DNA from 4 places in the Bacillus sp. CZDM1 genome. Region 3 is predicted to be linked to each of the others. Evidence: riboswitches for the same ligand, from Rfam matches in the RefSeq annotation. Region 3 holds a riboswitch; each other region holds the start of a gene.
What was found. A riboswitch is a leader RNA that binds a small molecule or an ion and turns the genes downstream of it on or off. The one in region 3 is predicted to bind thiamine pyrophosphate.
Positions count from the first base shown of each region.

Region 1: another riboswitch for thiamine pyrophosphate. It lies ahead of thiC (phosphomethylpyrimidine synthase ThiC); the one in region 3 lies ahead of tenA (thiaminase II).
Region 2: another riboswitch for thiamine pyrophosphate. It lies ahead of thiT (energy-coupled thiamine transporter ThiT); the one in region 3 lies ahead of tenA (thiaminase II).
Region 4: another riboswitch for thiamine pyrophosphate. It lies ahead of ACY3XC_RS16725 (YkoF family thiamine/hydroxymethylpyrimidine-binding protein); the one in region 3 lies ahead of tenA (thiaminase II).

Region 1 covers NZ_JBUESO010000014.1:69,276-77,240, reverse strand. Annotated here, with positions in the region: gene thiS (sulfur carrier protein ThiS) at 1-185, shown strand, start outside; gene thiF (sulfur carrier protein ThiS adenylyltransferase ThiF) at 191-994, shown strand; gene ACY3XC_RS24005 (thiazole synthase) at 1,009-1,791, shown strand; gene thiH (2-iminoacetate synthase ThiH) at 1,798-2,952, shown strand; gene ACY3XC_RS23995 (thiamine phosphate synthase) at 2,961-3,545, shown strand; gene thiC (phosphomethylpyrimidine synthase ThiC) at 3,669-5,444, opposite strand; TPP riboswitch at 5,575-5,686, opposite strand; gene bioD (dethiobiotin synthase) at 5,896-6,588, shown strand; gene bioA (adenosylmethionine--8-amino-7-oxononanoate transaminase) at 6,585-7,965, shown strand, end outside.
Region 2 covers NZ_JBUESO010000008.1:86,661-94,625, forward strand. Annotated here, with positions in the region: gene ACY3XC_RS18450 (MerR family transcriptional regulator) at 1-204, opposite strand, end outside; gene ACY3XC_RS18455 (histidine kinase N-terminal domain-containing protein) at 414-1,547, opposite strand; TPP riboswitch at 1,668-1,774, shown strand; gene thiT (energy-coupled thiamine transporter ThiT) at 1,903-2,475, shown strand; gene ACY3XC_RS18465 (FeoA family protein) at 2,612-2,836, shown strand; gene feoB (ferrous iron transport protein B) at 2,836-4,842, shown strand; gene ACY3XC_RS18475 (FeoB-associated Cys-rich membrane protein) at 4,860-5,024, shown strand; gene ACY3XC_RS18480 (helix-turn-helix transcriptional regulator) at 5,128-5,583, shown strand; gene ACY3XC_RS18485 (transglycosylase domain-containing protein) at 5,694-7,724, shown strand; gene sigY (RNA polymerase sigma factor SigY) at 7,875-7,965, shown strand, end outside.
Region 3 covers NZ_JBUESO010000006.1:8,262-16,226, reverse strand. Annotated here, with positions in the region: gene ACY3XC_RS14950 (amidohydrolase) at 1-972, shown strand, start outside; gene ACY3XC_RS14945 (YfcC family protein) at 1,034-2,446, shown strand; TPP riboswitch at 2,879-2,987, shown strand; gene tenA (thiaminase II) at 3,180-3,878, shown strand; gene ACY3XC_RS14935 (ECF transporter S component) at 3,946-4,527, shown strand; gene ACY3XC_RS14930 (ABC transporter ATP-binding protein) at 4,542-6,005, shown strand; gene ACY3XC_RS14925 (energy-coupling factor transporter transmembrane component T family protein) at 5,989-6,786, shown strand; gene ACY3XC_RS14920 (transposase) at 6,915-7,202, shown strand; gene ACY3XC_RS14915 (LysM peptidoglycan-binding domain-containing protein) at 7,455-7,965, shown strand, end outside.
Region 4 covers NZ_JBUESO010000007.1:6,052-14,016, forward strand. Annotated here, with positions in the region: gene ACY3XC_RS16700 (DUF6376 family protein) at 1-135, shown strand, start outside; gene ACY3XC_RS16705 (DUF3221 domain-containing protein) at 166-447, shown strand; gene ACY3XC_RS16710 (energy-coupling factor transporter transmembrane component T family protein) at 511-1,290, opposite strand; gene ACY3XC_RS16715 (ABC transporter ATP-binding protein) at 1,277-2,893, opposite strand; gene ACY3XC_RS16720 (ECF transporter S component) at 2,880-3,461, opposite strand; gene ACY3XC_RS16725 (YkoF family thiamine/hydroxymethylpyrimidine-binding protein) at 3,462-4,064, opposite strand; TPP riboswitch at 4,151-4,249, opposite strand; gene ACY3XC_RS16730 (penicillin acylase family protein) at 4,550-5,224, shown strand; gene ACY3XC_RS16735 (penicillin acylase family protein) at 5,221-5,502, shown strand; gene ACY3XC_RS16740 (penicillin acylase family protein) at 5,499-6,542, shown strand; gene ACY3XC_RS16745 (SGNH/GDSL hydrolase family protein) at 6,598-7,320, opposite strand; partial or broken gene ACY3XC_RS16750 (LPXTG cell wall anchor domain-containing protein) at 7,529-7,621, opposite strand; gene ACY3XC_RS16755 (5'-nucleotidase C-terminal domain-containing protein) at 7,640-7,965, opposite strand, start outside.

The DNA of each region.
Region 1 (7,965 bases), on a different contig from region 3:
ATGGGACTATTGAACCAGTAGAGAAGGATCAAACTTTATATGAATATTTAACATTAAAAAACTTTGATTTAACAAAAGTTGCAGTTGAATGCAATAGAAAGATTGTTCCTAAAGCAGAATATAAGAATTTAATTCTTAAAGAAGAGGATACTTTAGAAATTGTTAGATTTGTTGGAGGAGGTTGACCATCATGAAAATAATCATCAATGGCAAGAAACAGGAAACAACTTTTCAGACGGCCTTCCAAGTAAGAGAAAGTATAGGAAATCCTGATGATATTGTTATTTTAAACGGATTTCAAATTGAACATGATTCACCCTTAGATGAACATGATATTCTCTCTATTATTCGAAAAGGCATCATGCCAGAAGAAGAAGAATTAGAAAGCTTGATGATGGCGAGGCATACTCCATACGTCCACCAGAAGGTAAAAGAAGGAAAAGTGGCCATCGCAGGGTTAGGCGGTCTTGGATCTAATATTGCAATCATGCTGGCGAGAATTGGCGTTGGCCATCTGTTCCTAGTTGATTTTGATATTGTGGAGCCTAGTAATCTTAACCGGCAAAGCTATTACATAAGACATCTAGGAATGCCAAAGACAACCGCTCTTAAAGAGCAGATAGAAGAGATTAATCCATTTATTACAGTCGAGACAAGAATCGCTAGAATTTCAGAGGAAAATGTTAAGGAACTGTTTGAAGGCTATGATGTCATTTGTGAAGCCTTTGACAAACCGAATGCCAAAGCAATGCTGGTTAATACGGCATTGGAGCAGCTCCCCGATTGTAAAATCGTATCCGGGTCCGGTATGGCAGGCTATGATAGCTCTAATTTAATCCAGACAAGGAGGCCGATGAAACAATTATATCTTTGTGGAGATTTAGAAAATGAAGCAAGAATCGGCAGAGGTTTAATGGCACCAAGAGTGCAAATTTGCGCCGGCCATCAAGCGAATATGATTCTACGATTATTATTAGGACAAGAAGAAGTATAAGGAGGATTTTTAACATGAAAGAGACATTAGTAAAAGATCAATTAACGATTGGCGGACACGCGTTTCAATCTCGTTTTATTCTGGGGTCAGGTAAATTTTCACTCGATTTTATGAAAGCCGTTATTGAATATGGAGAAGTTGAAATTGTCACTCTCGCCCTAAGAAGAGCGAATACAGGCGGCGAAGAAAATATCGTCGACTATATTCCAAACAATATTACGCTGCTTCCGAATACTTCCGGTGCTAGAACAGCAGAGGAAGCTGTAAGAATCGCCCGTCTTTCAAGGGAACTCGGCTGCGGGGATTTTATCAAATTGGAAGTAATTTCTGATTCGAAATACTTACTGCCTGATAATCAAGAAACGGTTAAAGCAACCGAATTGCTGGCCAAAGAAGGATTTATTGTGATGCCTTATATGTACCCGGATCTATATGCGGCAAGAGCCCTCGTCCATGCAGGGGCTAGTGCGGTCATGCCTTTAGGTGCTCCGATTGGAAGCAACAAAGGCCTATGTACAAAGGAGTTCATTCAGATTTTAGTTGATGAAATCGACTTACCTATTATTGTCGATGCCGGTATCGGACGCCCGTCTCAAGCATGTGAAGCAATGGAAATGGGGGCTGCGGCGGTCATGTGTAATACGGCCGTTGCGACAGCAAACAATGTATCCATGATGGCAAGTGCTTTTAAACACGCGATAATAGCTGGCCGTGAAGCCTATTTAGCCGGTTTAGGAAGAGTACTTGATTATAAAGCGGAAGCATCTAGTCCATTAACAGGATTTTTGGAGGATTAATACGAGATGGGAAGAAAAAAAGTTGATCATATGCAGTATCAGGAAGGTATGGAAATCATACAATCTGATTTAATGGACATGGTGTTAAAAACGGTAGAAAAATATAATTATAATCTTTACACAGGACATGATGTTGAGAGAGCCTTAAGCAAGGAGCATTTAACTTTGGAGGACTTTGGAGTCATTCTTTCCCCTGCCGCGCTGCCATATTTAGAAGAGATGGCTCAAAAAGGCATGGAGAAAACAAAGAAGCACTTCGGGAACAGCATCACCCTTTTTACACCTTTATATATTGCGAATTATTGTGAAAATGAATGTGTCTATTGCGGGTTTAAAGCAACCAATAAAATTCAGCGTGCCGTTCTAAACCCCAATGAGGCAGAGGATGAATTAAAAGCGATTGCTGCTACAGGTTTAGAAGAGATTTTACTCCTTACCGGTGAATCCCGGTATAAATCAGATGTTGAGTATATCGGGAAAATGATTAAACTGGCAGTCAAGTATTTTAAAACGGTTGGAATTGAAATCTATCCTCTAAACGTAGACGAATACGCGTTTCTAAGGGAATGCGGCGCTGATTTTGTGTCCGTTTATCAGGAAACCTATAATCCCGATAAATATGAGCAGGTTCATTTATGGGGATCGAAACGAATTTTCCCCTACCGTTTTCATGCACAGGAGCGGGCTTTATTAGGAGGAATGCGCGGGGTTTCTTTCGGGGCATTGCTAGGATTAGATGATTTTCGTAAAGATGCCTTCGCGGCTGGATTGCACGCAAAATTAATTCAACAAAAATATCCGCATGCTGAAATCGGCTTCTCCGTTCCACGGTTACGTCCATACATTAACAATGCGGATAATAATTCAAAGGACGTCCACGAAAAACAGCTTTTACAAGTGATGCTGGCTTACCGCCTGTTTATGCCATTTGCGGGAATTACGATTTCCACCCGGGAAAGACCGGGATTCCGTGACCATACTGCCGGCATGGTGGCGACGAAAATGTCGGCAGGTGTGAATGTTGGCGTGGGCGGTCATGTAGAAGAACAAAAAGGCGACCAGCAGTTTGAAATTTCTGATGAAAGAACCGTTAAGGAAGTTCACGACATGATTGTCCAGAAAGGTCTGCAGCCGGTCTATACAGACTATATAAGGGTTTAGGTGAACCCATGCTCATTTATATTACCAATCGAAGGCTTTGTCAGGAGAATTTTCTCGAGAGAATTCAGCAATTAGCAAAGGGAAAGCCTCATGCCATCATGCTAAGGGAAAAAGACTTAGAGCTTCATGAATTTGAAGCTTTAGCCTTTCAAATAAACGAAATTTGTCAGTATCACGATGTCCCATTGATCATCAATCAAAATATTTCTGCAGCAGCTGAATTGGGACTAACCAATATTCATTTATCCATGTCAAATTTAAGAAAATACCAACGTGATTTGTGTTCATTTAGCGTGATTGGTGCATCTGTCCATTCAGTAGAGGAAGCAAAAGAGGCTGTATCCTTAGGTGCTGACATTTTAATTGCGGGTCATATTTTTTCAACAGATAGTAAAAAGGGAGTGCCTCCGAGAGGACTCCCCTTCCTGAAAGGGGTATGCGATTCGGTCAGTATTCCGGTATACGCCATTGGCGGAATCAAAAGAACCCACGTTAAAGAAATACGAGCAGCAGGTGCGGCGGGTTTTTGTATTATGTCTGAAGCAATGACCAGTCCTCATCCTGTTGAACTGGCAAAGCATTTTAGCATTTGAAAATAAAAGAAAGCACTTGAATTCAAGTGCTTTCTTTGGAAACCCTAATACCCGTTGGGACCATGGGGACGTTTCTCCTGGACATATTTGAACGTGACCTCAAGAACCATCCCCAAGGTACATTTATCGATAGATTTTCGATCCATCCTTGACAAATTCCTTCGCTTTTTCCTTCATACCTTCAGCAATTAAACGTTCTTCGGAATCACCCTTTTCATTCGCCATATTTCGAATGTCATGGGAAATTCTCATGGAGCAGAACTTCGGACCGCACATCGAACAGAAATGTGCTGTTTTAGCTCCTTCAGCTGGAAGCGTCTCATCGTGGTACTCTCGTGCCCTTTCTGGATCAAGTGATAAATTAAATTGGTCGTTCCAACGGAATTCAAAGCGTGCCTTCGATAAGGCATTATCACGGATCTGTGCCCCAGGATGACCCTTTGCTAAATCAGCAGCGTGTGCAGCAATTTTATAGGTAATCACCCCTTCACGTACATCATCCTTGTTGGGTAATCCCAGATGCTCCTTCGGCGTTACGTAACACAGCATGGCTGTACCGAACCAGCCAATCATGGCTGCACCAATTGCCGATGTAATATGATCGTATCCAGGAGCAATATCTGTCGTTAATGGACCTAATGTATAAAAGGGTGCTTCTTTACAAATTTCCATCTGCTTATCCACATTTTCTTTTATCATATGCATAGGGACATGTCCTGGGCCTTCAATCATTACCTGTACATCATGCTTCCACGCAATATCTGTTAATTCCCCTAATGTTTCAAGCTCAGCAAACTGCGCTTCGTCATTTGCATCCGCAATGGACCCAGGTCTTAGGCCGTCCCCAAGAGAAACAGATATATCATACTCTTTTAAAATCTCACATATTTCTTCAAAATGTGTATACAAGAAGTTTTCCTTATGGTGAGCTAAGCACCATTGAGCAAGGATGGAACCACCACGTGAGACAATACCTGTAGTACGCTTTGCGGTCATTGGAATATAGCGCAATAACACCCCTGCGTGAATCGTGAAGTAATCAACACCTTGTTCTGCCTGCTCAATTAATGTATCGCGGTACACATCCCAGGTTAAGTCCTCTGCCACCCCATTTACCTTTTCAAGTGCTTGATAAATGGGCACGGTTCCCACTGGTACTGGTGAATTTCTAATAATCCATTCCCTTGTCGTATGGATATTTTTCCCTGTAGATAAATCCATTATCGTATCAGTACCCCAGCGAGTTGCCCAAGTCATTTTTTCAACCTCTTGCTCAATAGAAGAAGATACGGCAGAATTTCCGATATTCGCATTTATTTTCACATGGAAATTCCGCCCGATAATCATGGGCTCACATTCTGGATGATTTATATTTGCTGGAATAATTGCTCTCCCTTTTGCCACCTCATCTCGTACAAAAGAAGGATCCATTTTCTCACGAATGGCAATATACTCCATCTCCTGAGTGATCATACCCTTTCTCGCATAGTGCATTTGTGTTACATTGCGGCCTTTTTTTGCACGTAATGGGCTTTTGTTAACATTCGGAAACCATTCTAAGTTTGCACGTGGATCTTCAGCACTGAAGCCATTATCTTCTGGCCTAATATCTCTGCCCTCATAGCTTTCTACATCTTTACGTTCTTCTATCCAAGTCTTACGGACTGCAGGCAGCCCTTTTCTAATATCAACGGTGTAGGTTGAGTCCGTATAAGGACCACTTGTGTCGTACACTCGTACTGGTTCGTTTTCTTCCTCACCAAAGGTATTAACGGTAGAACCTAAGCAAATTTCTCGCATCGGCACCTGAATATCAGGCCTAGATCCTTGTACATATACCTTTTTACTTCCTGTAAACTGTGATTTTAAATCCATTTTCATTTCTTCTTGCTTTTGCATGTAACTTCCTCCTTTTTTGTGTGCGGATGAAGAGTTACAACGTAGTTTTAGACAATAAAAAAGGCCCTGAATGAAATTCAGAACCTGAAACTGCCATAAAAAAGTAGCCAAAACCTGTACAATGAAGCACATAACTTTGACACTACTTCCCTACGCTGGTATCACCCAGATCAGGTTCAAAGGGTCGAAGAAATTTGCCTTCTTCTCTCAGTCCAAGCCATTGGACCCCCCTAGTAGACTACTAGAACACGATATTCAACTTTCTAGTAAAGATTACCACATGTTTCTAAATGATGGAAGTGAAATTTTTCTTATTCTTTTTTAGTAACGAAAAATCCCAAAGAGGAAAAAAGCCATCAGAACCGTCCCCCAGGACACAAAATCATTTACAGGCTCACTTTTCATATGTTAACCTATTTTCTATATTGGTTAACATATAGGGGTGAATCTTATGACAAATCATTTTTGGATTGTGGGTACAGATACAGATGTAGGAAAAACATTGGTAACCGCTTACTTCATGCGGTATTTTCAAACGAAAGGAGTGACAGCCATACCCTACAAGCCCATTCAAACTGGAATCATGGTAGAAAATACTAAGCATTTTTATGGTGACACGGAATTTTATAAGTCATTCAGTGAAGAAGTTTTAGTCGAGGAACATTTGAATAGTTATTCTTTTAAAAAGCCTGCCTCTCCCCATTATGCCGCCATGTTAGAAGGAGCAGTAATCGATGAAGCAGTCATTCTGCAGCATATCACAAAATTAATGACCATGTATGATCATGTGATTAGTGAAGGTGCAGGTGGATTATATGTGCCTTTGAACGAACAAGGTAACTATCATTTCCTCAAGCTTATTAAACAATCTCAGTTACCTGTAGTATTGGTTACCCGTACAAAGTTAGGGACGATTAATCATACATTCCTATCTCTTGAAGCTCTTAAAATATGGGAGATTCCCATTGTAGGGATCGTATTTAATGGGGATAAAGGGACTGAGCTTGAGAAAAATAACATCAGGACGATACAACAAAATACAGACCTGCCAACTCTCGTCATACCCAAGTTAGACGTTCTTTCTGATTTAAAAAATATTCAACTACCAAATACCGAGTTTCTTGAAAGGTTATCCAGTATATGACTTCTATACTTTCAAACTTACAAAAGAGAGATTTAAATCATGTTTGGCACCCTTGTTCACAAATGAAGGATTATGAAGACCTTCCGCCCATTGTCATTAAAAGCGGGAAAGGGATTTACTTGTATGATGAAAATGAAAAAAGGTATTTAGATGCGGTTTCTTCCTGGTGGGTAAATTTATTCGGACATGCCAATGAGCGAATTAGCAAAGCTTTAGCCAATCAAGCTTTTCAATTGGAACAAGTAATCTTTGCAAACTTTACACATGAACCAGCCATTCTGCTTGCTGAAAAACTAGTACAACTAACTCCGGATGGTTTAACGAAAGTATTTTTTGCCGATAACGGATCATCTGCGATAGAAATTGCTTTAAAAATGAGCTTTCAATATCATATGCAAAAAAACAAACCAAATAAAAAGCGATTTTTAGCCTTAACAGATGCCTATCATGGCGAAACACTAGGGGCCCTTTCTGTTGGAGGAGTGGAACTATATAACGAGATTTATAGACCACTATTACTAGATACCATTCGGGTACAAGGACCTGACTGTTTTAGATGTCCTTTTGGCAAGACCCCCGAAAGCTGCAGTACACCTTGTATCTCATTCATGGAAGAAAAGCTATCTCAACATCATGAAGAAATAAGTGCCATTATTATTGAACCGTTAATACAAGCAGCGGCAGGTATGAAAATGTACCCTCCCTCCTATTTAAAGAAACTAAAAGAACTTTGTTTGCACTATGATGTGCACCTGATTGCAGATGAAGTGGCAGTAGGATTTGGTCGAACGGGAACGATGTTTGCTTGTGAGCAAGCAGGAATTTCACCCGACTTTTTGTGTTTATCAAAAGGAATAACAGGCGGTTATTTACCACTTTCAGCCGTTTTAACCACAGAGGAGGTTTTTAATGCCTTCTACGATGATTATGAAACGAAAAAAGCTTTCTTACATTCTCACAGTTACACAGGTAATCCGTTAGCGTGTCGAGTCGCACTTGAAGTATTAAACATATTTGAAGAGGACCATTACTTGGAAAAAAACCGATTGAAGAGTACATACATGAATAAGCTGGCTTCCCAAGTATTTAAAGACCATCCATACGTTGGAGAATACCGACAAACCGGGATGGTAGGGGCGATTGAATTAGTAAAGAACAAAGCAACAAAGGAGCCCTTCCCTAGTGAAGAACGAATTGGATATAAAATTTATCAGCTTGCTTTGGAAAAAGGCTTGCTGCTGCGCCCTTTAGGAAATGTTCTTTATTTTATGCCGCCCTATGTCATTACAGATGAGGAAATCAAGACGATGATTTTGACCACAAATGAAGTGATTGAACATTACTTCGAAAATATCTATTTTCATAAGGCGGTGCTTG
Region 2 (7,965 bases), on a different contig from region 3:
TTCTGAATCACGAATTTTTTTTTCTTTCTTCCTATCTAGTTTTCTTTTAATCTCTTCAAGCGGATAGTGTAAATTCTTACACTCTTCAATAAACTTTAAATCCCTTAAGGAATCATCAGAATAAATTCGGTAATTAGATTTCGAACGTTCTGCGCTTAATAAACCAATTGATGTATAATAATCAATTGTTCGTTTGGAAACCATTGCAATTTCTGCTAATTCACCGATACGATAGACAGCCCCATCAAATCACCTCGGTAACTAAATTTACAAACAATTATAGTAAATTACAACTGTACAGTCAAACGTTCTAGTTAGTATATTAGTTGGTATCAACATTTTATGAAAAAAGTCTTGTCTATATGAATTGTAAAATTATAAATTTTCAAAAAATAATTAGAAATAAACGTCTCCTACATAGGAGACGCAGCAAGAGGTAATTTAAGTGTAAAAACAGTTAATTCTGGAGTTGAAATACAGGTTAAATCACCCTTATGTTTTTCAATGATTTCTTTACAAACGAAAAGCCCAAGACCAGTACCGAGTTTTTTGGTTGTAAAGAATGGCTCGAATATTGTTTTACTTAATTCTGAAGGAATCATTGGACCATTATTGGAAATGGAGAAAATAACATGTGTATGATTCTCTATATGACTTTTAATCTCAATAATTGGATTAGAGATTCTGTGATGATTTAACACGTCAATCGCATTAAATATAATATTGATGAGTACTTGCCGCATTTCATCCGCATATCCATAAAGTGTGATCTCATCGACGATTTCTTTCTTTATTTTTACTTTACCATCTAAAATACTGGGATATAAGAAATTTAAGACTTCATCAATCAATTTATTTAGATGAAACTGTTCTTTTTCTTTTCCAATTAGTTCTTTTTTAGATAGAAGTAAAAATTGCGAAATCCGGAAATTCAACTGTTCTAACTCACTGGAAATAATCTCTAAATATTTCATATTAGGATGGTCAGCCTTAAGCAGCTGAACAAACCCTTGAATCGATGTTAGAGGGTTTCGAAATTCATGAATAAAACTAGATGTCATTTGGCCAAGAAGTGTTAATCGGTCCTGATGAGTTGAATCAATAAACATTGTTTTTTCTTCAATGATTTTGTTTTTAGCTTCTGTATAGTGTGTAACCGCATAATATAGAAATTTATCAAAAGTATAATTTATCTTATTAATCGATTCCTGAAGGTCTTCCCACTGAAGACCAGCCCTGTGTAGATAACTGTAGAACACACTTCTGCCAAGATTAACATTATAAACAAAGTCACCAATATTAATATTCGCAAGAGCTCTTTCCTCAGAAATTTCAAGAGCATATTTTTTGATAATCTCTAATAGCTCTTCCTCACTCATTGTATGCATAGTTAGGATAACATTAAATAAAGCAATTCCATTTTCACGTATTTTTTCTTTATAGGGATCCCCGTTAGAAATGACAATTGACTTTTCCCACTCACGTACTAAACTTTCTTTATTCTCATCAAAAAAGGCTATTAATTCCGTTTGTACTTCAGATAACATCACAGTTTTCCTCCTAGGACATGTCAAACTGACTAGTTATTTATTATTATACCATGTATGGAAGTTTTTCCTTGTAAAAGTTCTATAAAAATAGTATATTCGTTTATGAAATCAATTAAATATTTCCACAGGGGGAGCTGCTTATGGCGGCTGAGAGTGAACGTTCGAGTTCTGACCCTACGAACCTGTTAGTTAACGCTAGCGTAGGGATGTGGTTTGCCAACTATTAAAAGCTAACAATGCAGACAATCCTAACTGTCCTGCATTGTTTTTTTGTTTTTAAGGCGCCATATTAATTCTTAGGAGTTATACCTGTCGAACGTTCTCCAATTTACAAACTATAGGGGGAACATGTATGGGAAAAAAACGAAATAACACATTATTTTTAGTTGAAGTGGCCGTGTTTTCTGCACTTGCTTATTTATTGGATCTTGTTTCGGGGCTATTGTCATTAAAGATATGGCCACAAGGAGGTTCGATTTCAATCGCGATGATTCCGATTTTCCTAATGTCATTTCGTTGGGGAATAAAAGGAGGAATCTTGTCCGGATTTTTATTGGGTTTACTTCAATTCATCCTTGGCTTTTCTCAAATTTATACCCTTCTTCAAGGAATTATTGATTATGGAATTGCTTTTTCAGTGGTTGGTTTAGCTGGAATTTTTGCTTCACAGGTGAAGACTTCTCTTAAGAATAATACAAGAAATTGGGTTACATTTGTTCTTTTAGGAACGTTTTTAGGAAGTGCCTTGCGTTATCTTGCTCATGTGTATTCGGGTATCGTATTCTTTGGTGAATATGCACCTGCTGGTCAGCCAGTTGCTGTTTATTCCTTTGTTTACAATGGAACATATATGCTTCCAAGCTTTATCGTAAGCGCAGTCCTTGTAATCCTTGTCATTAGTGCAGCACCCAAAAAAATGATATAAGTTGAAAAATAGAAAAGTCTGTGACTTTTCTATTTTTTTTCAAATTTTTGTCACAGAATGATCTGTTTTTCAATGGTAAAATGAGGTTATAAATAAAGATAATCATTCTCAATTAAAATACGATAGGGTGATAAGGATGTTCGGTTCTTTTAAAATAGGAGAAAAAGGGAAAATAATTAATATTTCAAAGGTTGGACGCCTAGTCCAAAGAAGGTTATTGGACCTTGGAATAACAGAAGGATCTGAAGTTTGTGTAAAATGTGTTATGCCTTTTGGCGGGCCAGTCATGATTGAGTCTTGTGGACAGTGTGTAGGACTCCGTCGCAAAGAAGCGTGTTTAATAGAAGTGGAGAGAGTGTAATGGAAATTGCCCTTATTGGAAACCCAAATACAGGTAAAACCTCATTGTTTAATAATCTTACAGGATCCTATGAGTATGTGGGCAACTGGAGCGGTGTTACAGTTGAAAAGAAAGTCGGGGTTTTCAAGAATCATATAGGAAAATTAATTGATTTGCCTGGAATATATTCCTTGAATCCATTATCAGAGGATGAAGGAGTCGTTACCACTTACTTTCTAGAGGAACAAGTTGATAGACTGTTAAATATTCTCGATGCTTCTCAATTAGAACGAAATTTGCATTTGACCTTGCAGCTTCTCGAATATGAGAAACCTGCCTTGATTGGTTTGAATATGATTGACGTCGCGAATAATCGCGGCATTAATATAGATACAGATAAGTTATCCCAGATTTTAGGTGTACCCGTTGTACCTGTTGTGGCAAGAAGTGGTAAAGGCTGCGACACTTTAATAGAAGTTATCTCAACAAGTACAGATCATTCAAAGGTAAAAAAACATGTTTACTATGGAAAAGCAATCGAGGACGGTATAACCAAATTAAGTATGGAGCTAATAGGAAAAACAGAGCATTCACCGAGATGGCTCGCCATACAACTATTTGAGGGGAATGAATACGTAAATCATTATCTTTCTGACCTTGTAGAACCTAGTATACTAGTATCACTTGTTTCAAATTTGGAATCAGTCGTAAAACAAGAAAAGAGTCATGTTAAATCGCTGGCAAACTATATTTATCTGAAGAGAAAAGAAGTTATAGAAAAAATAGTAGAGGCATCTGTTCAAAAGGGGAGTACCATTGTACCTTTGTCTGAAAGAATTGACGCCATCGTAACCAATCGCTATTTAGGAATGCCAATCTTCCTAATATGTATGTATTTGATGTTTATGCTGACCTTTGATTGGCTGGGTACTCCATTATCTGATATTTTGGACGGGATATTAACAGGACCAGTGACCACAGGCTTCGAAAAATTCCTTGGTGTTATTCATGCTTCAGACTTTATCCATGCATTGATTATTGAAGGACTGATTGCTGGTGTCGGCGGGGTACTGGTATTTGTTCCACAGATATTTATTCTCTTCTTTTTTATTTCCCTGTTAGAGGATTCTGGGTACATGGCTAGGGTTGCCCTCGTAATGGACCGGATTATGGAGTCTGTTGGACTAAATGGAAAGGCATTTATTCCAATGATGATTGGATTTGGCTGTAATGTTCCTGGAATTATGGCTGCAAGAACGATAGAAACACCAAGAGAGAGACTAATGACCATATTATTGACACCACTAATGTCATGCTCAGCACGCTTACCGGTTTATGCGTTATTTGTTGGAGCATTTTTTGTGGGTCATAAAGCACTAGTGGTATTAAGTCTTTATGTTCTAGGAATCGTTGTCGCGTTACTACTAGCAAAAATATTTACTAAAACATTATTAAAATCAGAAATATCTTTATTCGTTATAGAGCTGCCGCCATATCGTCTTCCTCAAGTTCAATCGCTTTGGAGAAGTACCTGGGATAAGGGCAAAGGTTTTGTTAGAAAGGCAGGAACGTTTATCTTTGCAGGCTCCGTTTTCATTTGGCTATTATCATATTCAGGCCCGAATGGATTAAAAGTGGATATGGATGACAGCTTTTTAGCTGCAATAGGTAATTTGTTTGCTCATGTTTTAGAGCCAATAGGATTTGGTACTTGGCAGGCTGCCGCATCTTTAATAACAGGATTCTTAGCAAAAGAAGCAATTATTTCAACCATGAATATTATTTACTTTGTTCCAGAAAACGCGAGTCTGCAAGGTTTATTGAGTGATTTTTACACACCGCTGGCTGCCTATAGCTTTATGGTTTTTATACTATTATATATACCATGTTTAGCCACTGCTGCAACCATTTATAAAGAAACAGGTTCAAAGAAATGGACTGCATTTTCTATCCTTTACGCACTATTTATTGCATATGTTTTGTGTTTGGTCATTTATCAAGGCGGTAAACTGTTTGGATTAGTCTAATTAGGTAGGTGTTCCGTATGATAGCAAATATAGGTAGTTTCATAATAGGCGCTGCAATTTTTGGTTATGCGGCATGGGCATTAGTGAAGTTTATTAATAAATCAAAAAAAGGAAAATGTGCAGCATGTGATCTTGAAAAGTCCTGTTCTACTCAAAGTCAATGTGGGATTCCTTCTAAATAAAACGCTAAAACTGCTATCATTTAAACGATAGCAGTTTTTTCTTTTAAAAATAAGGCAACTTGTGTAAAATTACACTAGTAGGTTTTTGAAAGAAGGTCTTAGCATGAATAGGGAAGAAATCATTATGCTAGTTTCAGATAAATTGCGATTGATTCGTACAGAAGCAGGCTATACCCAGGATAAAATGGCGGAAATCATTGGAGTGTCAAAGAAAACCCTAGTACAGGTCGAAAAAGGAAGGGTCCTTGCAGGCTGGTCTACTGTTGTTACTGTATGTGCTTTATTCAGGGAGACAGAAACGGTCCAATTTCTATTTGGAAATGAACCGCTTGAAGTTTTGGAGACTGTTGCTCGCGAAGGCATTGATTATCGGAAAATGAAAACGTTTGGAGGCCGAATTTGGTGGCGTGAGGTCTCAAGGAAAAACGGATTCATCCTTCAACAGAATATTCTTAGCAAGCATTTCCGAATATTGGATGACAAACATTATCGGGTATACAGCAGCTTTGATGAAAAACAATCAAAAATACGATTTAAAGAATTAACAAAGAACGATTAAAGAAAAGCATTCGAATTTTTTTCGAATGCTTTTTTTTGGATAATTTTACCCTTTCTTGGGAAAAAGAAAATGATGACCTTCATTTGTGCTTATATTTATAAGGAGGAACCATGAAAAAGGTAGTGAATAATTGGAAGCGATGGCATATGAACCAACTAATGGTTCTCTCGTTTTCGCTTTTAGTTTTAGGCTTTTTAGGTATCGTATATGCATATTCAATGGATGCGGATATTTCTTCACTAAGGAATGAGCTTCCCCAGGCAACTGTATTTTATGATTTGAATGGAGAGGTTGCAAGTAAAGTTTCAGCAAATAAAAATGAAGGTGTCCCTATCAATCAGGTACCTGACTCTTTGAAGAATGCCGTCATTGCCATAGAGGACCACCGATTCTACGAGCATCATGGCGTCGATTATATTGGTATTACAAGAGCACTGATAAGGGATATCAAAGCTCGTGGTATGGTAGAAGGCGGCAGTACCATTACCCAGCAATTAACGAAAAACACACTGCTTACCTCTCAAAAAACGTTAAAGAGAAAAGTAGATGAGGTATTCCTTGCCATGCAAATTGAGCGACAATACAGCAAACAGGAAATCCTTCAAATGTATTTAAATCAGATATATTTTGGTGATGGTGCTTGGGGGATAAAGCATGCAGCACGAAATTACTTTGGAAAAGATGTCAAGGATCTGTCCATTAGCGAATCGGCATTGCTGGCAGGCTTGATTAAAGCACCTTCTGCTTTAAATCCCTATCACCACTTAGAAAAAGCAACACAAAGGAGAAATCTTGTTTTAGCACAAATGAAGAAGCAAGGATATATAACGAATCAGCAGTATGAACAAGCCATGAATGAAAAAGTAATATTAAATGATAAAGGAGGAGACCCGTTCCGAGGGAAGTATCCTCACTATGTTGACCAAGTCTTTGAAGAGGCGATTAATGTATATCATTTATCACAGGATGAATTATTAACTGGCGGATATCAGATTTACACTGAGCTTGATTCTACTATGCAGAATGCTATGGAGAAAACCTATCAAAAAGATGAGTTATTCCCAAAAGGTACTGACCAAATGGTCCAAAGCGGCGGAATATTAATTGATCCCAAAACAGGTGGAATCCGAGCCATTGTAGGTGGCCGCGGAGAGCACACTTTTAGAGGATATAATCGAGCAACGGGGTTAAAGGCACAGCCAGGTTCATCCATTAAACCGCTTGCAGTCTATACTCCTGCACTCGAAAATGGCTGGAAAATAACCGATATGTTAATGGATGAACCGATGAGCTTTGGTGAGTATGAACCAAGTAATTACAATTATGAATATGCTGGGGAAGTTCCAATGTATGAAGCAGTAAAGGAGTCAAAAAATGTTTCAGCTGTCTGGTTATTGAACGAAATTGGGATTGAAAAGGGATTAGATTCGGCGGAACGTTTTGGAATACCACTAGAAAAGGGTGACCGCAATCTATCACTTGCACTTGGAGGAGTAGAAGAAGGAGTATCTCCGTTGATAATGGCTGAGGCCTATTCTGCCTTCCCGAATAATGGAGTCCGTATGAAAGCCCATGTTATTAAAAAAATTGTGGATGCAGAAGGGAATACAGTAGCTGAATGGAAGGAAAAAAAGGAAAGAGTCACTACAAAAGCTGTATCAGAGGACATAAACACAATGCTGCTTGGCGTTGTTGACCACGGGTCTGGAAAAAACGCTCAAATCCCTGGTAGAGAAATTGCTGGGAAAACAGGCTCAACGCAAGTACCAATTGAAGGAGTTAAAGGTGTCAAGGATCAATGGTTTGTAGGTTATACTCCACAATTAGTTGGAGCGGTCTGGGTTGGCTACGATAAAACAGATGAAAAACACTACTTGAAAACTACAAGCAGCGCGGGTGCAGCCATTGTATTTCGTGAAGTCATGAAGGAGGCATTAAAAGGCACGCCTTCAACCAGCTTTGATGTCCCACTCATCGATGGATTGATTCAAAAGAAGCAAGAGGAAGAAATAGAAATGAACCTAGATACAATTGAAGAGCATTTTAATAAAGGTGCAAGGAGATGGGAAGAAAAGTGGAGGAAACAAAAGGCAAAGTGGGAAAAGCGCTGGAAAAAAATTGGCCCTAATATGAATCACTAATGCGTAAGGCACGAAATTATTCGTGCCTTTTGTGTTAGAAATTTATATATTCAATAAAAATATTATAAAATATGAACGAAATTAATACTTTACCGTCTTATACATAAACAGAAAAAGAGGGATAGATGGGGGAAAGAGAGGACAAGTGTGATGGATCCGTTAATAAAAAGTGCAAAAGAAGGGGATCATCTTGCATTTGCCATGTTGTTTAAAGAAAATTATCCGTTCCTTGTAAAGTACT
Region 3 (7,965 bases):
GGGAAAGTACTGGCAATCCGTGCTGATATTGATGCTTTGCCCATTCAAGAAGAGAATTCATTTTCGTATGGCTCGCAAAATCCCGGTGTTATGCACGCATGTGGTCATGATGGTCATACAGCCATATTGCTGGGAGCAGCCAAGATCCTGTCTGGATTACGGGAGCAAATAAGAGGTGAAGTTCGTTTCCTCTTCCAGCATGCCGAGGAGTTAGCACCGGGGGGGGCGGCTGAAATGGTTCGGGCTGGCGTAATGGAGGAAGTAGACCTGGTCATTGGTGCCCATCTCTGGACACCGCTGGAAACAGGGAAATTTGGTGTTTCCCCTGGTCCTGTTATGGCAGCGCCAGATACTTTTTCAATCACGATTAACGGTCATGGCGGGCATGCTGGACTTCCGCACCAAACGGTCGATGCTATTGCAGTCGGGGCGCAGGTTGTCACCAACCTGCAGCATATCGTATCCCGCAATTTGGATCCATTAGATAACGTAGTCCTTTCGATTACCAAATTTGCCAGTGGTTCAGCCATGAATATTATTTCAGGTTCAGTTGAAATTGCTGGAACAGTTCGCCTCTTTAACACCGAACTTCGACCAACCGTTACCCATTTAATGGAACGGATTGTAAAAGGTGTAACGGAAGCACATGGAGCTGACTATCAATTTTCGTACAATGAAGGTGCTGCCCCTGTTGTGAATGATGGGAAAGTCGCTGCTATCATTGAAGAGGTTGTATGTGAACTATGGGGAGAAGAAGCGTTGGTTAATATGAAACCGAATATGGGCGCTGAGGATTTCTCCGCTTTTCTAAAGGAAGCACCAGGAACTTATTTTTTCACAGGAACAGGTAATAGGGATAAAGGAACAGACTTCCCTCATCACCATCCTCGATTTAACATTGATGAAGACTCTTTATCTAACGGTGTTACTCTATTCGTTCATGCCGCTTTAAAGCTGCTGGGATCGTATTGAAAAAGAAATGCCCGTATTACTGTAAGAAAATATACTTTAAACCATGGGGAGTTGAATATGGATGAACCCTAATACAGAAAAGGTGAAAGCGATGAAAAGTAGAAAATGGGAAATGCCTGACACTTACGTTATTCTTTTTCTAGTCATGCTGCTGGCGGTTGCAGCAACTTATCTTACGCCGGCGGGAACATTTGAACGTGAGGTTGTAAATGGAGTTGAAAGGGTAGTACCTGACACATATAGTCAAGTTGATCGAAATCCGGCAGGTTTTATGGACATTTTTCTTGCCTTGCAATCTGGTATGGTTCAATCTGGCAGTTTAATTTTTCTCGTTCTTTTTGCAGGAGGGGCGTTTGAGATTGTGGAACGGTCTGGAGCCATTAGAGGAGGAATTCTTCGAGCCGTTAATAAAACACAAGGCAAAGAATTTTTGCTTATCGCTGTTGTTTCGATTTTGTTTGCATTAGGGGGAGCAATTGGTGCAGTTGCCAACTCCGTTATTCCGTTTGTAGCGATCGGAATGATTATCGCAAGGGCTCTTAGGCTTGATGCGATGGTGGCGGTAGCCATTACGTTTGGTGCAACATTTGCCGGTTTCAATGTAGGTTTTCTAAATCCTTATACGGTTGGAGTTGCTCAATCAATTGCCGGTCTTCCGTTATTTTCAGGAATGACGCTTCGAATTATCACGTTCGTTATTATTGTTGCAGTGACAATTTTATATACATGGAGATATGCCAAAAAAGTGTTGGCGGATCCCTCAAAAAGTTTAATTGGCGTGTTGGAAAGCTCCGGTGGTTCGAAAGAAGAATTACAAGCACCGTTTACTTCCCGACATAAAACAATTTTAAGTTTTGTAGGACTAGCGTTGGCATTCTTTGTCTATGCAACTATCGAATTTAAATGGAGTATTGATCATATGGCAGCGTTTTTTATTGTGATTGGGCTTGGTTCCGGTGTGATTGCGGGAATGAATTACAATAAAATCGCCGTCACCTTTTTAGAAGGATGCCAAAAACTTGTATATGGTGCGTTAATTATAGGTGTAGCTAGAGCTGTACTCATTATCATGGAAAATGCGAAGATTTTGGATACGGCTGTAAATGCCCTTGCAGCTCCATTAGAGAATATGCCTCCGGTATTGGCTGCACTGGGCATGTTTGCCGCAAACGCTGTTCTTAATTTTCTTGTCCCTTCGGGTAGTGGTCAAGCTATGATCGCCATGCCGATTTTATCCCCATTGGCAGACATGATTGGGATTACAAGGCAGGTTGCTGTACAAGCATTCCAATTTGGAGATGGCTTTACAAACAGTATTTTCCCAACATCAGGAACACTAATGGCGAGTCTAGCTGTCGCCGGTGTATCTTGGATAAAATGGGCAAAATGGATGCTCCCATTATTCATCATATGGTGTGGAATCGCTATTGTCATGCTCACAATCGCGGTACTTATCGGTTGGGGACCGATGTAGGCACGGTTAATCTGGGTGTTCATCCCGTCGAAATATCGGTGCCTGGTGTATTAGATAATACTATGACATTCTGGAACACCCCGTCGTTAATTGTAACAAGCAACTTTTATTGGCTATCTTTGAAGTATTCTAGAAGAAACCAAAACTTTTCCTCGACAAGAAATTCTCTTGAAATGAGGCTAAAGTTCGTTTTTCAAAAGGGTTCGCGGCACTTTTAATTAAACGTTTAGTTGAGAAGTATTAAATCGTTATTTGACGAAAGACTTAAGGATTTGAAAATATCGGTGTCACTCCCAAGGGTCTTGGGTTTTTGTTCGCTGGCTCTTACACAAAAAAACTCCCACAAAGCCTTGAATCAATTTTTACTGAATAAAATGTTTGACAATCTTGTGGATAGTGATAACATAATAATCTGAATACTAATTTCATAAAAAATACCACTAGGGGTGCCTTTTAAGAAGGCTGAGATTAAAGTGAAACTTTAAGACTCTTAGAACCTGATCTGGATCAAACCAGCGTAGGGAAGTGGTGTAACGGGAACTCCTTATGTTTCAATCACGTTCCGATACAACCACTTTCTTCCAACAGAAAGTGGTTTTTTTATTGGAAAAATACGTCCGCTGCCGGCAAACAAGGATGTATTTACAATCAATCTAACAAAGTATTAAATGTATGTTTTTGAAAACGACAATTAAACGTGAAAACTAAGCAATTAATTAAATGGAGGTATCGTATGTCTACATTTACTGAAATTCTACGAGATAAAGCAGCTCCGATATGGGATGCGAATCTAGAACACCCATTTGTTCAAGGAATTGCTAGTGGAAAATTAGATTTACAAAGTTTCCGCTATTACGTATTACAAGATTCCTATTATTTATCACACTTTGCTCGTGTTCAAGCGATTGGTGCTTCGAGAGCAGAAGATTTAAATACTACAGCAAGAATGGCTGCTCATGCGCAAGGCACTTCACAAGCAGAGTTAAGCTTACATGAGAAATTCATCAAACAACTGCACGTTACATCAGAGGAGCTTGCAAACTTCCAGCCTGCACCAACGGCTTATGCCTATACTTCCCATCTATATCGCGTTGGGGCATCTGGAAGTTTAGGAGAGATTATCGCCGCTATTCTACCATGCTACTGGATTTATTATGATATCGGTCAGCAGTTAAAAGGGGCGACACCGGATGAACCGATCTATCAGGAATGGATTGCGGCCTATGGTGGAGAATGGTTTGGCGAATTGGTTCAGGAGCAATTGGATCGTCTAGATGAGCTAGCAAAAACCGCTTCCGAAAAAGAAAAAAGTCGAATGATTGATCATTTCTTAATTAGCTGTCAATACGAATACTTATTCTGGGAAATGGCTTATACATTCGAAAAATGGCCCATTGAAGTGAATTCCCAAGAACAACTTAATATTAGCTAATAAGGGAAAGATCATGTTCGCAAAGGGGAATGAGTTCTCCCCTTTGCTAAAAAAGGAGAATGAAACAATGAAAAAAGGGTTAAAGTTAACGGACATTTTAGTAACCATCGTGATATCCATCGCATTTGGGATTGTTTACAAAATTTGGGGACCGCTTTATTACGCAGTAAAACCATTTGGATTACATATTGACCAGCTGATTTACGGAATGTGGTTTATTGCTGCGACCGTTGCGTTCTTAATCATACGCAAAGCTGGTGTGGCATTTCTTGCGGAAGTTGCGGCTTCTTCTGGAGAGTTTCTAATGGGGTCTGAATTTGGACTGGAGGTTCTTTTGTATGGTGTTGTACAGGGGTTGTTTGCTGAACTTGTCATAATGGCTTTTAGGTATAAGCGCTTTGATTTACTAGTTGTTAGCTTAGCTGGAATTGGTGCGGCAGTTGGGTCCCTATTTATGGATTACTACAAAGGATATATGGGTGATTTGTCAACATGGAACTTGATGCTGCTCATTGGTTTCAGGTTGATTGGGTCCGTTATCTTTACTGGGTTTATGGCATTTGGCATTGCGAAGGCACTAGAGGCTACAGGTGTTACCAATTTACTTCGTCCTGCTTCCAAAGAAGATTACGACGCCTTAAATCAATAATCAGGGGTGAAGACATGACAAATATAGCGATGGTCGAACAGCTTAGATTAAAGTTTCCGGGAGACGACAACCTGCTGTTCAAAGATTTATCCATTACCATTAAAAAAGGTGAGAAGGTCTTATTACTCGGACCTTCTGGATGCGGTAAGTCAACTCTTTTACAAACACTTTCAGGATTAATTCCAAAGTCTATAGAAGTACCGATCAAGTATAGAAATATTCACTATCCCGAATCCTGGGGCTATGTGTTCCAGGATCCGGATTCACAATTTTGTATGCCATATGTCGATGAAGAGCTTGCATTTGTATTAGAAAATCTTACTGTGCCAAGAGGTGAAATGCCTGATAGGATTGAAGAATTATTGTCCGCTGTCGGGCTGCGATTGGACCTCTATCATTCTTCTATCCAATCTCTATCTGGAGGCATGAAGCAGCGACTTGCGCTTGCATCCGTATTAGCACTCAATCCTGAATGTTTATTCTTAGATGAACCAACAGCGCTGATTGATGAAGAAGGCACGAAACAAATTTGGGATAGTGTAAAGAGTGTCGCTAAAGATAAAACGGTGATTATTGTCGAACACAAGATTGATCACATTTTGGATTTTATAGATCGTGTCATTGTTTTTAATTATGACGGGGTGATCATTGCAGATGATGATGTGAAAACCGTGTTTTCCTCTTATCGTAAACAACTACAAGAATATGGTATCTGGTACCCTGGGGTTTGGGATGATTACAAATTGTCTTTCGAATCGAATACTGGACACGGTTACAACCACTCGCTGATTTTAGAGGACTTTAAGGGGTACCGGAAAAAAGAAATAAAAGTTCAACTTGATCACGCTTCTGCTCAATCGGGGGAATGGATCACGGTGGTTGGTGATAATGGAGCAGGAAAAAGTACCTTGCTATTATCATTGATGCAGCTTCTGAAAACGTCGGGAACCTATGTATTGAATGGAGAAATTATACAGAATATCAAACAACTCCAAAAGGAAGCTTATTTTGTCTTTCAAAATCCTGAATATCAATTTGTCACAAACTCTGTTTATGAAGAAATCTCCTATGCTCTCACTGTGAAAAAGGAAGAACCCTCGATCATTAAAGAGAGGGTGGATGAGCTGTTAGCCATATTTGGATTATCAAAAAAACAGAACCACCATCCCTATCATCTTTCAATAGGGCAAAAACGCCGACTGAGTGTGGCGACTGCATTTGTAGAAAATCCAAAGCTTTTGCTCTTGGATGAGCCTACGTTTGGGCAGGATTCCAAGAATACATTCCATCTGCTTGAGTTGTTAGAGAGGGAACGGCAAAAAGGGTGCATCATCATCATGGTCACGCATGATTCGGAAATCGTTAAGCGTTTCGCGACAAGAGTTTGGGAGATTGATAACGGTAAGGTCGTCAAAGATTGGAAAAACGAACATGTACATCAGGGGAAGGACCAAGCAGCTTATGCACACTACATTTGATTTCAGAGAAACATGGCTTCATAAAATCAATCCAAGTCTGAAGCTCCTGACAATGATTTTCTTGTTTATCCTGGTGATTTTTATTCATAACCTTAATCAGATGATTCTTTTTACCATTGTGACAATGATCCTATTTGTATTTTTTACAGGTCATCCATATAAGCGAATTTTGCTATTCTCGATACCGTTCCTATTTATTTTCATCTCGACGACCACCTCGATGATCTTTTTTGGTAAAGGGGATACTACTATTTTCAGATGGGGTCTCGTCCATGTAACAGAAGAAAGTTTATTTCGAGGAATTCACTTGGGATTCAGGGCTTTAACCTATGCACTGCTGGGCTTAACGTTTGCCCTTACAACAAGGCCCGTGTATTTATTTTATTCGATGATGCAGCAGTTAAAGCTTAATCCAAAATATTCCTATAGTTTTATGGCTGGAATTCGCTTAATGCCGATCATGATCGAAGAATTTCAACATATTCGCAGTGCTCAAAAAGTGAGAGGAGTGAGAACCGGTGCTGGAATGAATGGTCTTTTTCACCTATTCAAAATCACTTCGATTCCATTGCTGTCTCAATGCATCCGGAGAGCTTTTCGTATAGCCGTCGCTATGGAAGCAAAGAGGTTTGATTACTCAAAGGAACGCACATTTTATTACAAAATAGGGTTTTCGAAAGTTGATGTTGTCTTTGTTGGTTATTTTGTTGTACTAACGGGTCTATCGTTTTATCTAGCTCAGGAATTCCCCTTTTTTCCAGTTACAGATGTTCGCGATTAACATATGGGTGCCTGTGGTCAAGCGCCCAAAAAATAGACATCAATAAATTCGATATTTATGATGCATTTTGGTAATTTAAATAAAACATTTTAGGAACGAATCCCATTCTATGCTGGATTCGTTTTTCGTTGTATATTTCTGCGGTAATAGATTTATTTAACCGTGAAGTGATTGGCTTTGAAATAAGTTCAAGCCCTAATAAGGAACGGATAAAAGCCACCTTCAAGGCAGCACAGAAAAAGCGAAAATTGGATACATTGGAGGGCGTTCTGATCCATAGCGACCAAGGAAGTGTTTACAGATCACACATGTATCTCAATCTAAGTAAGGAGCTACACTTCATATCAAGTATGACACAAAAGGCTAACTGTTGGGATAACGCTGTTATTGAAAGCTTTTTTTCGCAGTTATTGTAACATATCAACTTGTGATGCTTGATGAATCGTTCACCTATTAGAATTAGAAAGTACTCCTAGAATCCTAAAATTCCAATTATATATTTGCATAAAAGTCGGGATATTCATCATAAATATGGAAGTGGGACCATATTAAACTAATTTCTACTTTTTTTGACAAAAAGGGACAAAAAATTTTATAAACCATCGAATCGTTTATAGGAAATATTATGGATGACTTTCATCTTAGAGAGAATAGGAGAAGCGGTAATTTTGACTACAGAGATATTTTTAAATGGGGAATTAAAGGTAAGCAGGAAAGAAGCGCATGGAAAAGGCAAGCAACCCAAAAATTTACCAGTTTTCACTTCAAGGATGGAAAAACGGGAATATTACAAGAGCGTAAATCATTTTGATATCCGGAATGTCTTAGATGTTAAAGGATTCTTAAATGATATTCGTGCCAATTGGAATACATATGTAGCACAGGTGAGCCAATGGATTCAAAAAAATCCAGTAAAAAGATTGGTCGTGACGGGAATTTTTACCGTAGTTCTTGGTATCTCTTCGATTACTTCGAGTGCCGCAACAGTGATAGAAGAATATACCTATCAGGTAAGAAGTGGTGAAAAAATTGAAGCGATCGCTGCGAAACATGGGGTAACAGTAGAAGGAATATTAAATGCAAATGGCCTAACTTCCATTAACGGAAAGAAAATTCTCTTACCAAAAGTAGAAGATCGAATGGTTACCGCCACTGTACTAAATATTCGATCCCAACCGA
Region 4 (7,965 bases), on a different contig from region 3:
GAAATTGAAACATATTTAAACAATTTCAAGGATGGACTGCTTGATCCAGCTATTCTTGAAAATACTGAGCTGTTTCAATCCGTTCAAGAAATCACCAGCATCATTGACCAAATTCAACAGCTTGGTGGTGAATAGTTCGACTCCAAAACAAGGAGGTAGAGCTACATGAAGAAATTCCTTATCTTTTCGTTTGTTATATTTTCCATCATACTAACAGGCTGCAATGTTAAAGGTGAATATGATATTAAAGGAACGGTTATCGAGGTTGAGAGCAGCAGCATTTTAGTAGAAGATGAAAAATTGGGGTTAATCTGGCTCTCACTGCCTGATGGAACCGATGGCCGAGACTTCGAAAAAGGTCAAAGTGTTACGGTTTGGACAGATGGAAAAATTCGAGAGTCCTATCCCTTACAAGGCACGGCTTTAAATATTGAGATCATCAAATAGAAAACAGGCTGACAGATTCAGCCTGTTTTCTTTTGCTACCGTAATGCCTTAACATTATGGTATTTAAAGTTCTCTATTATAAAACTGTAAATATCCTAGTTTCCAAGAAATAATAGCACTGAGACAAACGGCACCAATCATGAGAATAAAAAAGAGCCAATCAATACGCGACACCGTAATCTCACGGTAGAATATCCGATTTTTATCTCCAGTGAAGCCTTTTGATTCCATCGCAAGTGCGGTTCGTTCTGCTTTACGAATCGCACCGGCAAGGAGTGGAATCACGTATCGCTTCAGCTGCTTTACCTTTTCCGGTATAGTTCGTGCCCTTGCTACGCCTCTTACTCGATGTGCGTTTTGCAGAGTCTGAAACTCCTCCTTGATTAACGGCAGGAATCGGTATCCGGCCATAATTCCATAAGCGAGCTTTGGCGGCAGTTTGCACTGCTGCATTAGGCTTAAGAGAAAGTCAGTTGGCTTTGTCGTTAACGTAAACATGATTGATAACGTGGAAAAGCTTAACACTCGTAAACCAAGTGAAGCTCCTCTTTGAAAGCCTTCTGCTGTCAGCTTCAAGAACCCCCATTGCCAAATGACCGAATCGCCTGCTTGCAGCCGTGGGAACAACATCGTTGTCCATACATATATAAACGCGATAAATAAAAACGGAGTGAATAACAACAGCCATTTTTTAAATGAAACACGGCCGAATAGGAAGGTGACCGTTATGGACCAGAGGATCGTCACAAGCGGTGTAATCGGATCAAAAAACACCGACAAAATAAGAATAGAAATGACAACCGCGAATGCTTTTATACTTGGATTCACCTCATGTAGCAACATGAATCTCTCTCCTTACGATTTCATTTAGCTGCTGTTTCCTAAAAGGCAGCTTTAGCCTTGCTTTGTCTACAACTTCATGCTTTTCCCACAAGCTCTCAGGTGTCCCGGAGAAGATCAACTCTCCTTCATCCAATACATGTACGGTATCAGCATATTGGTCAACCAGCTCCATATCATGGGTGATCATAAAAACTGCGCCTTTCTTTTCATCAAGAACCCTCATGATTTCATATGCCGTGTTGGCATCCTGCCCAAATGTCGGCTCATCCAGGATAAGCAGCTCTTGTTCATGAACGAGCATGGTTGCCACACTCAATCGACGCTTCTGTCCTTGGCTAAGGGAAAAAGGATGGGCATTTGCGTGTTTTTCCAAACCTATTTTTTCAAGGATGGAAAGAGCGGATTTCCGATGCTCCAGACCAAAGGCAATTTCCTCATAAACACTGTCAGTGATAAACTGATGCTCAGGATTTTGAAATACGTAGCCCATAAGCTGAAATAAATCCTTTTCCTTCCACTTAGATAGTGGGACACCAAGAAAATGAATCTCACCTTGTGAAAGTGGAATCAGCCCGGCCAAACATTTGGATAGCGTCGTTTTTCCCGAACCATTAGCGCCAACCAATGCACTCAGTTCTCCTTTATGAATCGTCAGACTAACATTTTTCAAGTGTCCGCGAGCAGAAAGACCACTAACTTCGAGGATAGGTTCGCTTTTGGACATGGTTTTGATTTCTTTTTTAAAAAAAGCAACTGGGTCCTTCAGTCCTGAAAGTAATTCATGATTTCGGAGCGGAAGTCGCTCCCCTTTATACACGCCAGCCTTCTTTGCTGTTATGGCTGCCTCTACTACCTTGGGCAGCCAAATGCCTTCCTCTTTTAAAAAAGGAGCAAATTCTCCAAAACATTGTTCACGCGTGCCATCGAAAAGGATCCTCGCGCTAGAATCTAGGACAAGGCAGCGGTCAATCAGTTCCACCCAATCATCAAGCTTATGTTCAACAACAATCAGAGTAAACGGGCGCTCTTTCTTTAAACGAGCGATGGTCTCTACCAGGTCTGAGCTTGACAGCGGGTCTAGGTTAGCCGTCGGTTCATCAAGGATGATAACCTCAGGCTGGAGAACCAAGACACAAGCAATCGCCAGCTTCTGCTTTTGCCCTCCAGAGAGGGTATGAATGGTGGTCTTTTTTTCAGCCTGCAAGCCGACCAATTCTAGTGCATGATCAATCTTTGCTTCCATCTCTGCCCGTGGTACATGGAAATTCTCCAAGCCAAACGCTACTTCCTCCTCAACGGTCAGCATGCAGAATTGACTTTCTGGGTCTTGAAACACAATCCCTATTTTTTGGTTGAGCTCACCGGGTTTAAAATCATCCAGATTCTTGCTCTCAAAAGTGATGCTCCCCTTTATAACCCCATCCACTGCTTCTGGATATAACTTGTTGAGACAATAGGCTAGCGTACTTTTTCCAGAACCGCTTGGACCTAATAACAGCAGGGATTGATTTTTTTCAATCGAAAAGGTTAGGTCTGTAAAAATATCGCCCTCTTCATAGCTGAATCCCAGTCCCTCTGCCTTAATCTGCTCATACGGTGACATTGCGCTTGTGTTCCTTTCCTAATGGGAAACTGTTTAAGGCTCCTGTTCTAGCAAGACCTTCACTTAAATACTTTCCAAGTAATCCGGCGAGCAGTGCTCCGCTCACAAGACGGAAAAAGAACATCGCAGTCACATAACCTAGCGACAGAGCGGCATATCCTGAGACATAAAAGCCCCAAGCAAAGCTAAATACGGATGAACCCATCCCTGCTGCCATCAATACCCAGGTAGAATAATTCTTCCACCTTGTTGCGGCAAAGACAGCTTCCGCACCTAAACCTTGAATCATACCGGAGATGATCAACTGTGGTCCAACGGCGTTTCCAAGCATAACTTCCACTGTAGCAGCGACTGTTTCTGATAGAAAAGCAGCACCCGGCTTGCGGATGATATAGGCAGCAATGATCGAAACGATAAACCAAATTCCAAAAATAATATCATAGCCAATCAAACCAAATAGGCCGAAAAGGACATTCCCCAGTTGGAGAAATAACAAATAGACGACAGCAAAAACAACGGCTAGTACGGATAAAACAATAACCTCACGGAGTTTCCATTTTGCGAGCATTTATTTATCCCCCTTTTTTGAAGGGCTGTTCGCAGACATCACAACCGTCATCACAATATGAGTAGAATCGCTATCGTGCGCGCCCTGGAAAGCATCCTCTAACGTTTTAAAAACCTTGTTTGCATCGCCATCAAGTCTTGAGGCATAGTGAACACCTTTTGTAAAAGTCCCCTGTCCTTGAGCAAGTTTACACTGATCCATAATCACATTCATATATGTAGGAATACCCATTGGGTATAGCGCAAATTGAACTGCAACCTCTTGCTGGATCTGCAGCGATTTTTCCTCATTTAATCGATCAGCGTTTTCTGAAAGATAAACATCGCCTGCAGAATCTCCCGGACAGCCATTTGAAAAGGTGGCTTGCAGCACAACATGATCACCGTTTTTTGTCGACTCTAGGAAAATCGCTTTTACGACATCAAATACATGCTCGGATCTGCCTCTTACACATGTACTCACATCGTCCGACTCCATCCAAACCTTTGAAGTATCCACTTCTTCTAATGCTGATAGAATAATATCTACGAAGCTATCAGACATCGGATAAATCGAAAAACGCGCTCCTGTGATTTCACTTGTTCCACAAAAATTAGTCATAATACAATACCCCCATTGAATTTTTGGCAACAAAAAAACTGCATCCCATGGGAATGCAGTCGAATCATATCCGTAGCCAAATATCAAGATAAGCTTCTCCTGCACTTCCCCACGCTAGTATTATCTAGATCGGGTCATAAGGGTCGGACAAACGTCCTCTCAGCCAAAAAGCTCCCCTAGTGCAAAAACCGTATGCAATTTTAAATGTTGGCTTAATCTTATGATAAATTTTCCATCTTGTAAAGGAAGTTGTTTTGCGGTGCCTGTCACCGCTCGTGGACACTGTCCACCTCAGGCGGACAGTGTCGTATCTTGTTTTTCCTGTCGAAATTCTATATTCTTTGCAATGCAAACCCTTTCATAAAATTACATTTTTCACATAAAACATGCGTTATAGTGAACATGTATCTATTATTAGGAGGGGATTTTTTGAAAGGGAAACGTTTTTTGTCGGTTTTATCCACAACTTTCATTGCTGCTAGTTTATAATACGCCGTGACGGATACACGGATGAGGAAGCCCTTGCACAATTTGAACGTCTTCCTAATTATGTAAAGCGCGGATTACAGGGTTATATTGATGGAATCAACCATTACATAGAAACCACACCAGCTGCTGCACTGCCACCAGAATTCCAGGGGCAAAAACCAACAAAATGGACCATTGTCGATTCTCTTAAAGTCCAACAGTTAATGGTGCGGAGATTTGGAGAGAGCGGGGGCGGAGAACTTGGAAAGGCTAATCAATTAATCAAGTTACAGTCGAAATTTGGCCTAGAACAAGGGTTGAAAGCATTCGAAACCATTAATTTAAAGAACGACCCAAGCGCCCTTGTCTCTCTTCACACCACTACAGATAAAGGTGTTAAAAAGGCTAGTAAGCTAGATACAACAAACTTCCCGAACAGTGAGGCAGTGGCGAAGCAACTAGAACAGGAACAGCAAATGAAACTGGATATTGAAAAAGCGTTTGGTTTCCCTCACAAAGGGGGCAGTAACGCCTGGGTTGTCAGTCCCTCACGAAGTGCATCAGGTGGTACCCTGTTACTTGGCGGACCACAAATGGGCTTTTCTGCTCCACAGATTTCCCACGAAGTAAGCATTCATGGCGCGGGCTACAATTCAGTGGGAATGGCCTTTGCTGGCGCTGACCAATTCCTTTGATCGGACGTGGGAATGACTTTGCCTGGACCACTACAACTGGAATGGGGGATCAAATCGACACCTTTGTTTTAAAAATTAATCCTGCGAATCCTGAACAATATTGGCATAAAGGAAAATGGGTCAATTTTGAAGTTCGGATCGAAACAATAAAAGTTGCTGGTGGAACTGTAATTGACTATCCTATATACCGAAGCATCTACGGTCCTGTAGTTCATAAAGATACTCAAACAGCCTACACCCAGAAACGTGCTCACTGGGCCAGGAAATCGAAGCAATGATTGGCTTCTACGACTTTAACAGAGCAAGCAATATCAAACAATTTGAAGAGGCCGCTAAAAAAATTCCAACCTCCCATAACTTCTTATATTCTGACCAGCAAGGTAACTTCGGTTACTGGATTACAGGACAAAATGCATTACGAGCCGAAGAAACAGATAACCGCCTCCCAATGCTCGGGGATGGTTCACAGGACTGGCAGGGAATTGCTCCTTTTGAATCTAATACACAAGCCATTAATCCTGCTCAAGGATATGTGGCAAACTGGAACAATAAGCCTAGTGCCGAATGGGAGTATACGGAATCTTTATTTGGACCAACCCATCGCGTTGGATTTATCCTTGACCAGCTTGACTCGCTTAATAAAGTATCATGGTCGGATATGGAGGAAATTAACAAAAGGGCCGGGCACATCGAATTAAATGCCTATTTCTTTAAAGATTTACTTTTATCAAAAATAAACAATGACCAGGAACTTCCGGAGGACGTAAAGAATGCAGCGGACATCTTAGCAAATTGGAACATGTATCAATGGGATGAAAATAATGATGGGCTATACGATGACCCGGGGCTGACGATCTTCCGCAGCTGGTTCGATAATGTGAAATCGACTGTATTTATCCAATTGAATGGAATCGGCGGGAACTCGAATGATTTACTATACCATGTCCTCAATGCTAATAAGGAAGATCTTAAGACCAAGTATGCATTCCTTGGTGACTTAGACCTATACCAAATTGTTCTAAACAGCCTTGAGCATGCTGTACAAGGTAAAAACTTGGAGGATTGGCGGACACCTATTTCAAAAATCAACTTTCAGCAGCTTGGTGCAATAGGAGTTGCCCCAATCCCTAATATGAACCGAGGCACCTATAACCAAATCGTTGAGTTTTCAAAATCCAATACGAAAAGCGTTAACATCATGCCTCCGGGTCAAAGCGGCAACCCGTTTTCACCACACTTCGATGACCAAAGATTATTATTTGCCAACTGGGAATATAAACCGATGGTATTAGACATTTTAAAATCGAATAAAAAATAATGTTAGCCCCCTTCACAACATTCCGAAGGGGGCTTTGTAATTCAATTGTCTATCTCTATTTATTTTTACTCTTATCAATGTATTTCCAAAATTCCTTTGCTACTGCTTGATATCCTTCTAAACTAAGATGAATATCAGCTGGGTTTGGCAGATAAGTTGGGTAGTCCTTTGCTATGATGTTAGCAGTAGGTACAAAGGTATCACCATTTACAATGGCTGTATGCTCAATGGCACCATTAAAGGTATCTAATATAGGTAATAAAACTTCTTGACCTGGCATATATGGCAGGACATTGAAATAACCCATTACATATACTTTCGCATTAGGATTTAATTCATCAATTGTTTCTAAAATTATATCTATATTATCTGCTATACTGCCAATTGTAGCTGGTACATTGGCTGGATCTTTTTTAACTACTGGCAGCAAATCATTTCCACCAATATCAATGGTAATGAACTCGGCCTCACTAATTCTTTCTCTTACATTATCTTTATTCTTTTCAAGGTCTTTTAACACATGTTCCGTTCTATACCCACCTACAGCAAAATTGTCAAAATTAACCGTGTACTGCGATTGTTCAAAACGTTTAGCTAGGTAATCAGGGTATCCAAAATCTTTTTTTCCAAAAGGTGTAGCTCCTGCCGCTAGTGAATCCCCTAACGCAACATAGTCAATTGTTTTTTTCTCAGGACCTTTTGCCAACGCGGAAACCGGTAAGGATGCTACTAAAACACCTACTAACAATAAACTCTTAAACTTCTTACTAATTCTCATTATACTACCCCTCCGTTCTTTATAACGCTCACATAAATCATAACAGAGAGATTACTAGTCCACAACATTCATAATATTACATATTTATACAAAAAGAACTAATAGATAAGTCGAATATTCAATTAAAATATAAAAAGCTGATCAAATTCACTTTCCATGAATTTGATCAGCTCTGAAAATCCTACTATTCAAGATTTCTTATTACATATTATTTTAATGTAATATTTCTTCTCTTAACAAAGTATAAAACACTACCAGCTAAAAGTAACATTAATCCTACAAGTAAATTGTTAAAGTTGTTGTTGCTGTGTTCGGAAGTTTAATTTCCTTTTGTTGGGATCCTTTTAAAATCTGGAGTAACCTCGAATACACCGAATGTACCGAAGTAATCTGTATTAGCAGAAATTTCGCCATTATTGTATTCCCCGCCGATTAGCTCCCAGTTCTTTTTTGCTTCATTCCAATAGTAAACTTTTACACTTTCAGGATATTTAACTTGTTCGGGATCACCCTTAAACGTAAGTTTAACTTTTTCATTGAACTTATGATACTCTTTGCCATCGACTTCAATTGTAAAGTCATAAGCAGCTAATGCGCCTTTTTCTTGCTTTTTCTTAATAAGAAGATCAAGATTTTCTGCAATTG